DNA from 3 places in the Shewanella sp. SP2S2-6 genome. Region 3 is predicted to be linked to each of the others. Evidence: predicted binding sites of a transcription regulator. Region 3 holds the regulator's gene; each other region holds the start of a gene.

Region 1 (3,284 bases), on a different contig from region 3:
CCTTAGTTAATGATAAAGTTGACCCAAGCTTTAGCTTTATGCCGCTGGATAAAGACGGCAAAATCCGCATGGATTGCTCGTCTCCCTATGCGATGGCAGGGTTACTCGCCCATAAAGAATCCTTTGATTTATGCCTTGGTAACGATCCTGACTATGACCGTCACGGCATTGTCTGCCCTGGTACCGGCTTGATGGACCCTAATCACTACCTTGCGGTCGCTATCGATTATTTACTGACGCACAGACCGGATTGGAGCGATACCTTAGCCATAGGTAAAACCTTAGTATCGAGTGCGCTTATCGATAAAATCTGTGCTTTCCACGGCAAAAAATTACTCGAAGTGCCTGTGGGCTTTAAGTGGTTTGTCGATGGTTTAGCCGAAGCCACCATCGCCTTTGGCGGTGAAGAGAGCGCTGGCGCTGCATTTTTACGCCGTGATGGGACAACGTGGTGCACGGATAAAGACGGCTTTATTCTAGGGTTACTTGCTGCAGAAATTCTTGCGGTGACAGGTAAAACTCCAGGTCAACGCCATCAAGAGCTAGTAAAACAATTTGGCCAAAGCTTTTATAAGCGTATCGATAGCCCAATCAGTCTTGAAAACAAGGCCAAATTTGCGTTATTGAATGCAGAAACCTTAAATGCCACTGTGCTTGCGGGTGAGACAATCGAAAACGTGTTAACCCATGCGCCGGGCAATAATGCGGCCATTGGTGGCATCAAAGTGACTACGGCGAATGGTTGGTTTGCCGCGCGTCCATCGGGCACGGAAGCGTTATTTAAGATCTACGGCGAGAGTTTTATCAGTGAGCAGCATTTAGCTGAAATCATCAAAGATGCGCAGGCATTAATTGATAAGGCGCTGAACGCTTAATGCAGCAGTAGGTTTATAAAGTATCAAAAAACAAACGCACTCAGTTTTGAGTGCGTTTTTGTTTGTGTCTAATGTCAGTTATGAGTATTAAACTCATGCTGATTTGACTGTATTTAGTACTCGATATGACAACTCGGTAAATTATTCTTATCAATGTAATTTTGGTGATATTCCTCTGCCACATGGAACTGCTGCAATGGCACTATTTCAGTCACGATATGGCGTAATCCCCAACGACCTGATCGGGCAAAAGCTAATTTTGAGGCTTCTGCTGCGGCTTTTTGTTCACTGTCATGGAAGAAAATCGTGCTGCGGTATTGAGTGCCTATATCTCCACCTTGCATGTTCAGGCTGGTTGGATTGTGGTTTTTCCAAAATACCTCGAGCAAGTCTTCATAACTGACCAAGGCAGGGTCAAATTCCACTTGTACCACTTCGGCGTGGCCCGTTTTGCCTTTTTTGACTTCTTCATAGGTGGTCGCGCTATTATTGCCGCCCATATAGCCGCAGGTGGCGTTCGATACGCCATTCACTTGTCTAAAAAAATACTCTACGCCCCAGAAACAGCCGGCACCAAAGGTTGCTAACGCCATAATTAAATCCAATAGAAGTCTAGATGGCTAAGAATTGTGATAAAACTCGCGCGCAAAAGCAAGCCTCTAGCAGGAATATTTATGCAGGACGATTTTTCGATAAGGTGATGGAAAATTTACACTCGCCGTAGCAAAGCGCCGCGTTGATCTTATTCCGTTCAAAACTGGGTCCTATGGCGATAAATGTCTGAGAACAGCATTAAAAACATGTGTTAGTATTGAAGCCGCTTTTTAAGGTGCGAGTCAGCCTAACCGCGTTGAGATGAATGCTTGAGTGGTTATGGCTATCTGCACTGATGCTATTGCGCCGTTACTGTTACACACCATTATAAGGAGAATTCTGTGTTACAAGCTCTGTTAGATTCAAAGGATTTTTTAGCGCTCACCTTAGCCCATCCTGAACAGTTCGATGGCGAGTTTTCATTTAGCTTGGGCGACCATACCCAAGTTGAAGTGTGGGATACTGGCGTTATCGTTTTTGAGCCCGCCCAGAATGAAGGAAAAGATGTTGTCCTTTCTTGCGGTGTTCACGGTAACGAGACCGCGCCCATTGAACTCTGCAATGGCTTAATTAAGCAGCTTTTACAGCAAAAGATCATCGCGAAACAGCGCACTTTATTCCTGATTGGTAATCCATTAGCGATTAATAACGGCACGCGGATTATCGATGAGAACATGAATCGTCTGTTTAGTGGTGAGCATTCCAATCCTCCGGGATTAGTCAATCCTGAGCGAGTGCGCGCCAAAAAACTCGAAGCCTATGTGGACCGTTTTTATACCGCGGTTGCAGATGGTCGTCAGCGCATTCATTATGATCTGCACACGGCGATGCGCGTCTCGAAGCATGAAAAGTTCGCTATCTATCCCTATCGTCCAGGGCGTGCCTTTAGCGGCGAGCAAATCATGTTTTTAGCCGCAAGCGGCGTCGATACGGTTCTTTTTCACCACGAACCGACCACGACCTTTAGCTATTTTTCCTCCGAACACTACGGCGCCGATGCCTTTACCATTGAGCTTGGCAAAGTCTATCCCATGGGGCAGAACGACATGACGCGTTTTATCGCGACCCATGAAATGTTTATGCGCTTGATCACCGCTAAGCCGTTGGAGTTGGATGCATTTGATGCCGATAAGGTTAACTTGTACCAAGTGTGCCGCGTCATCAATAAACATTTCGATGATTTTGAATTTACCTTCGCAACCGATGTCGAAAACTTCAGATCTTTCCCGAAAGGTTTTGTATTAGCGCGGGAAGGTGGGCAAGAAATTAAAGTGGAACATGAGTTTGAGTCTGTCGTGTTCCCTAATGCCAAAGTGCCTATTGGCAATCGCACTGTGATTTGCCTGATCCCTGCGGTGAATGCGGACGTGCGTTAGGCTTGTAAAGCAATATATACATGTGAGGCAGGGATAACTTGTGGTTTGAGCTATGCCAATGGTTGATAGGTAGTTTACGTTAACGTAATGTTCGTCGGGCATATTCGTATAAACAGACGCATCAAAACGCTTTGGTGCGTAATGAGATAACAAGAGCACAATATGAGCAAAGCAACACTTAACACTGATACAGTGCACCGTGTCGGCTTCTTGGATAAGGCATCGCTACACATTCCTATCCTTCGAATTCTACAAGCCGACGGCACCACTTATGAAACCGCGGTTTTGCCTGTGATAGATGAAACCTTAGCCACTAAAATTTACGATACCTGTGTATTCACTCGGGTACTCGATGAACGTATGTTAGGTGCCCAGCGTCAAGGGCGCATCAGCTTCTATATGACCTGTACGGGTGAAGAAGCGGCGATTGTCGGCAGTG
Region 2 (3,284 bases), on a different contig from region 3:
TCCCAACACCTATTTCTGTGACGTCATCCGATACACTGCCACCAGCCTTGCAAGGCCGTGTGCGTCGGGGACGTCAGGAAAAAGCATTATCCTATATTTACCTTAATAGGCAATCGACAATCACGCTGGTAAGACAAGAAAAATCTTCACCTTAGGGCAACGCGGATCACTCGCAGCGCCCGCTCGGCCAATCTAAACGCCAATAACAAACGCCGTGCTCATCCTGCAGCACATTAATGCTCACCACGGCCGCCACGGGTAAATCGAGTTGACTGTAAAATCCCACCGCCCGTTCAACCCCAAGGGCGCGCGCCATTAAGTGACGGATCACTCCGCCGTGGGTCACCACCCATACTTTGGCAGCCAGTTCGCCCGCAGCCACGCCCGCTCCCACAGCCAGCTCGGCGCTATCTGAGTCGACGGTCAATCGTTCAAACTCGGCGGCGAGTATCTGGTCAATCGCGCCATTCACCCGCGACTCGAAACTGGCCATAGTTTCCCCATTGGGCGGCGGTGTTTGCCAAGGGTTTTGCCAATAGGCCGCTAAACGTTCGCCCTCTTGCTGATACAGCTCATCGAGTCGACAACCGTCCCAATCGCCAAAGTCGATTTCTTGTAAACCCGACAAAAACTGCGCCTGCAATGGCCTTGACTCAGATATCAATGCCGCCGTCGAATGCAATTCGGCGGCAAAGGCTTGGGCAAATTCGCCGCAGCGGCGTGAAGTCGAACTATAAATCGCGCTGCAGGTACTTGCCTGCGCCTCAACCGCTGCCGACATTTGCTGCCAGCCCTTTTCGCTTAAAGGCACATCCACACGGCCGCGTAAAATGGCGCCGCCTTCACACTCGCCGTGGCGTAACAATAACAATCGAACTTGTTTCATCGTATTCCTATGTCTATCACTCATGGCAAATTTTGTTGAAAGCCCACATTAGAACCGTCGTCCTATATACTCAATTACGCCCTAGCCCAACAACTAGCTCTACAACTAGTCCTAAAAAAAGAGCCGTTAAACTGGGTGAAAAGTGCTGATAGGACGCAATTGTCGTCAGTCAATTTTGACCTTGCCCTGACAATCATAAGTCGCGTATTATGGACGTCTATACGTTTAAATGTCCAAAACTAATCTCTAACAATGAATAACTAAAACGAGTAGTCAAATATCGACCGAGCAGAATGGAATGCACTTAGCCTAACTAAGTTAGCTAATTTAGATCACTAACTAGGGTCGATAACGAGAGCCGATATCTGGACTGCACAACACGCTTTACCCTGCACTTAGCATAACAAGGGTCGATGCTTGGACTTAACTTAGCTGTATTTAAGGTAATTATTTATGACGATACCCTCTACCAAAGCCGGCCAGATATTGGCAGACATTCGTAAACAGCTTGCTGAGCGCATTCTAATCTTAGACGGTGCCATGGGCACTATGATCCAAGACCACAAGCTCGAAGAAGAGGATTATCGCGGCGAACGCTTTAAAGATTGGCACACTGACGTCAAAGGTAACAATGATTTATTGGTGTTGTCGCAACCCCACATCATCAAACAAATTCACACCGACTACTTAAACGCCGGTGCCGACATCATTGAAACCAACACCTTTAATGCTACTACTATCGCCATGGCCGACTACGACATGCAGTCGCTGTCCGCCGAAATTAACTTAGCCGGCGCGCGCCTCGCCCGTGAAGCCTGTGATGAAGTGTTTGCTGCCACAGGCATTCCACGCTACGTCGCCGGTGTGTTAGGCCCCACTAACCGTACGTGTTCGATTAGTCCCGATGTGAACGATCCTGGCTATCGCAACGTCAGCTTCGATGAGTTAGTGAGCGCTTACCGAGAATCCACTAAGGCGCTGATTGAAGGCGGCGCGGATATCATTATGGTCGAGACCATATTCGATACCTTAAACGCCAAAGCCGCACTGTTTGCGATTGAATCGGTATTTGATGACTTATTTGGTCAGCATTCTAAAGACAGATTGCCGATCATGATTTCGGGCACTATTACCGATGCCTCTGGCCGCACACTGACTGGCCAAACGACCGAAGCCTTTTACAATTCCCTTCGTCATATCAAGCCGTTATCTATCGGTCTTAACTGTGCACTTGGGCCAAAAGAATTGCGCCCCTATGTGGAAGAATTATCCCGCATCAGTGAGTGTTATGTGTCGGCGCATCCGAATGCAGGCCTGCCGAACGAGTTTGGCGGTTACGATGAAACCCCAGAAGACATGGCAAACGTGATTGAAGATTGGGCGCGCGAAGGCATGCTCAATATTATCGGTGGTTGCTGTGGTAGTACGCCTGAACATATCCGCGTTATTCGCGAAGCGGTCGATAGACATAACCCGCGCGTATTGCCCGATATTCCCGTAGCCTGCCGCCTTGCCGGTTTGGAACCACTGACTATCGACGCCCAATCCCTGTTCGTTAACGTGGGTGAACGCACCAACGTTACAGGTTCAGCCAAGTTTTTAAAGCTGATCAAAGACGGTAAGTTTGAGCAGGCGCTCGATGTCGCCCGCGAGCAGGTCGAAAGCGGCGCGCAGATCATCGACATCAACATGGACGAAGGCATGCTCGATGGCGCAGAGATCATGCACAAGTTTTTAAACTTGATTGCCTCTGAGCCCGACATCAGCCGCGTACCTATTATGATCGACTCCTCTAAGTGGGAAGTGATCGAAGCTGGCCTCAAATGTATTCAAGGCAAGGGCATAGTTAACTCGATTTCCCTCAAAGAAGGCGAAGCCAAGTTTATCGAGCAAGCAACACTGGTGAAACGCTACGGCGCGGCGGCCATTATCATGGCATTCGATGAGCAAGGTCAGGCCGATACCAAGGCGCGTAAAATCGAAATCTGTACCCGCGCTTATCGGGTGCTGGTCGATAAGGTCGGCTTTCCGCCAGAAGACATCATCTTCGACCCAAACATTTTCGCCATCGCCACAGGTATCGATGAACACGACAACTATGCAGTCGATTTTATTGATGCCATTAAAGCGATTAAAGCCACCCTGCCCCACGCGATGATTTCGGGCGGCGTGTCGAACGTGTCGTTCTCGTTTCGCGGTAACAACCCAGTGCGCGAGGCGATTCACGCGGTATTCCTGTACCACGCCATCAAAGTCGGCATGGACATGGGCATTGTCAACGCGGGTCAGTTAGCCATTTACGACGATATCGATCCTGAGCTTAAAGTACGGGTCGAAAACGTAGTGCTTAACTTGCCCTGCCCAGTCGAAGGCTCAAGCAATACCGAGCAGTTACTTG
Region 3 (3,284 bases):
GCTGTTTAAGACTGACAGCCACGATAAAACTTTAGTCAAGATGCACGGTTTAGAGTTACCTGTGATGGCGATTGAAATCTTGTTCCTGTTCATGTTGTTCTGCGCCTTGTACTTCAAGGGCGGCGCGGCGGCTGCGGCTTTAGCGTCGTTAACCTCTGGGCTATGGGCAAGCGTGTTCTGGATAGGCGTCGTCGGTATCGGCTTTGGTATTCCATTGCTGTTTATGCTGCTACCAGCCGCGACTCGCCACACTAAGGGCGCAATGATCATGGTGGCTTGTGCGAGCTTAACCGGCGTACTCGCCTTAAGACACTTTATTGTGTACGCAGGGCAAAGCTATTTAAGCTGAGTGTAAGCTGGCTTTAGATATTGATAGATAAAGAAAAGCACTGACAATGTCAGTGCTTTTTATTGTTTGAATCTTCAGATGATTTGCCAATACAAGCAGGACGCTTATTGGGGCAATAACTCGATAACCGATTTCACCGTTAGCACTAAGGCGCTGATACTGCACAGGACTAAGGTCGCCATTTTAGTTTTATCTTTATCGACACTGCCCACTAATCGCCCCGCGACTAAATACCCTAAAAGCACTGAAGGCAGCAACATCAACGACAGCCACAGGTGCTTCAATTCTAATAAGCCAGTGATCGCCAGAATGACCATAGCTATGGTGGAGCTAAAAATGAAGAAGGCCGACAGGGCGGCGCGAAACTGCGAAGCGTCTTTGCCTGACAATAGAATCGCCATCGGCGGACCACCAATAGCGGCAATATTACCGAAAATCCCCGAGACGACACCCGCGCCGAAGAGGGTTTTCTTATTCACTGGTAGGCTGAATTTATACAGGCTAAGGATAACCGCGACAGCCACAATGGCGGCAATGGATAACCCGAGTATGGGCTGAGGTGCAAACAGCAATAGACTCGCGCCGATAAAACCGCCGGGCACGCGACCTAGGAGTGCATATTGCAAGCCATTGAATTCTAAATGACCACGTTCCCGGAATAAGGTCAGTAGCGAGATGGTAAATCCCATGGCAATAACGGGACCCGGTACGAGCTGAGGATCGACGATATACAGCAAAGGACTGGCGACAACCGCTAGGCCAAACCCAATCAGGCTCTGGGTTAAGGCGCCAAGAAACACAATCAGTGAGGCCAAGGCGAGTGTCTGTGGATCTATCATAGAAAACATAGGATTCCATATAAACAAAAAGGGATCGTTAACGATCCCTATTGATGAGCACTGTGATGTAACTTTGCCAGCGACAAGTCGCTATTCCATGTCTTCCCACTCGATCCCCATCTCGTCCATCAGCAACTTGGCTTCGGCGGGAATGCTGTCTGGGCTATCTTTTGACAGATCTTCATCGTTAGGCAATGGCTGGCCAGTGTAGGCGTGCAAAAATGCCTCACACAACAGCTCGCTGTTGGTGGCGTGACGCAAATTATTGACCTGACGACGCGTACGTTCATCCGTGAGGACTTTTAGCACTTTGAGCGGAATAGACACAGTAATTTTCTTTACTTGTTCATTCTTCTTGCCATGTTCAGCATAGGGGCTGATGTATTCCCCATTCCATTCAGTCATTGACTCACCTGTTATAACGCTAAATTCGGGGCAGATTTTAAACCCTTACAAAGAACAGTCAAATTATTGCTACTATTTCTTTGTGATTGCAAACAGATTTCTTTATGTTCAGACGTCTAAACGTCTTCACGCCTATTGACGATGGCGTTGTGCTTAGGTACATTTAGACGTCCAGACATCTCTATCAGTCTACCGAATTTAGGAGTCCACCCATGGCAGAGCGTCAATTAGCCACACTGGCAGTGCGTCAGGGTATCGAAAGCGATACTCAATATGGTGCAGTTGTGCCACCGATTTATTTGTCGACTAATTACGCCTTCGATGGTCATAAAAATCCTCGCGAATTCGATTACAGTCGTTCAGGCAACCCAACGCGCTGCATTTTAGGTGAAGCATTAGCCCAATTAGAAAAGGGCGCCACTGGCATAGTGACCTGCACTGGCATGGCGGCCATCACCTTAGTGACCACTTTGCTCGGCCCTGATGACCTATTGGTTGTGCCCCACGATTGCTACGGTGGTTCTTACCGTTTATTTACTAATTTGGCGAAGAAAGGCCAGTTTAAGCTGATTGTGGTCGATCAAACCGACAGCCAAGCGTTAGCCGCCGCTATCGCACAAAATCCTAAGATGGTGTGGCTCGAAACCCCGTCTAACCCGCTATTGCGTGTGGTGGATATCGAAGCCATTGCCAAGGCGAGCCATGAGGTCGGCGCACTAGTCGTGGTCGATAACACTTTTTTATCGCCGATATTGCAACAACCCCTATTGTTAGGCGCGGATATCGTTATCCACTCCACCACTAAATATATCAATGGTCACAGCGATGTGGTCGGCGGCGCTGTGGTCGCCAAAGACGCGCAAATCGGCGAAAGCTTACATTGGTGGTCGAACACGTTAGGCTTAACGGGATCGGCTTTTGATAGTTACTTAACCCTGCGCGGCCTACGTACCTTAGCGGTGCGAATTCGTGAACATCAAACCAATGCCCAGCGCATTGTTGAGGTATTGACGCAAAGCCCTGTGGTGAGCAAAGTTTATTACCCTGGCCTTGCGGATCACCCTGGTCATGCCATTGCTGCCAAGCAACAAAAAGGCTTTGGCGCTATGCTGAGTTTTGAACTCAAGGGCGGCGAGGCCGAAGTGGTGGCCTTTTTAGGTGCACTTAGCTTATTTAGCGTGGCGGAAAGTTTAGGTGGCGTAGAAAGTTTAGTGGCCGTGCCCGCCACTATGACCCACAGAGCCATGGAGCCGCAGGCGCGTTTTGAGGCAGGCATTAAAGACACCCTATTGCGTCTATCGGTGGGTATTGAAGATGCCGCCGATTTAGTTGCAGATATTCAAGCAGGATTAGCCGCCGTTGCGGCTTGTCAGTAGAGGAATAATAGATGGCACGTTGTCACTTACATAAATTTGGTGGCTCCAGTTTAGCGGATGCCGATTGTTATCGCCGAGTCGCCCATATCCTGTTAACCCATGGTCATAGCGATGATCTTGTGGTGGTCTCTGCGGCGGGTAAGAGCACGAATTTCCTGTATAAATTATTAGCGCTGCGCGACGCGGGTCAGTTGTGGCAAGAAGAATTACAAGTGCTGACCAGCTATCAACAGGGGTTGGTAGAGCAGTTATTGTCGAACGAACAAGCCCGCGATCTGCGTGAGCGTTTGGCGACAGATCAGGCGCAGCTCATCA

What was found. Region 3 encodes MetJ, which represses methionine synthesis genes. Its sites were predicted from a motif close to TAGACGTCTAGACGTCTA; they were not measured.
Region 1: the regulator MetJ is predicted to act here: its motif matches at 1,481-1,498, upstream of msrA (peptide-methionine (S)-S-oxide reductase MsrA).
Region 2: the regulator MetJ is predicted to act here: its motif matches at 1,097-1,114, upstream of metH (methionine synthase).

Annotation. Positions count from the first base shown of each region.
Region 1 covers NZ_JAUOEQ010000018.1:36,964-40,247, reverse strand. The annotation lists gene pgm (phosphoglucomutase (alpha-D-glucose-1,6-bisphosphate-dependent)) at 1-875, shown strand, start outside; gene msrA (peptide-methionine (S)-S-oxide reductase MsrA) at 989-1,468, opposite strand; gene astE (succinylglutamate desuccinylase) at 1,811-2,845, shown strand; gene Q4Q57_RS13370 (thiamine pyrophosphate-dependent dehydrogenase E1 component subunit alpha) at 3,008-3,284, shown strand, end outside.
Region 2 covers NZ_JAUOEQ010000002.1:121,274-124,557, forward strand. The annotation lists gene Q4Q57_RS02555 (histidine phosphatase family protein) at 167-886, opposite strand; gene metH (methionine synthase) at 1,340-3,284, shown strand, end outside.
Region 3 covers NZ_JAUOEQ010000009.1:28,143-31,426, reverse strand. The annotation lists gene nrfD (NrfD/PsrC family molybdoenzyme membrane anchor subunit) at 1-349, shown strand, start outside; gene Q4Q57_RS08825 (sulfite exporter TauE/SafE family protein) at 454-1,197, opposite strand; gene metJ (met regulon transcriptional regulator MetJ) at 1,279-1,593, opposite strand; gene metB (cystathionine gamma-synthase) at 1,806-2,969, shown strand; gene Q4Q57_RS08810 (bifunctional aspartate kinase/homoserine dehydrogenase II) at 2,981-3,284, shown strand, end outside.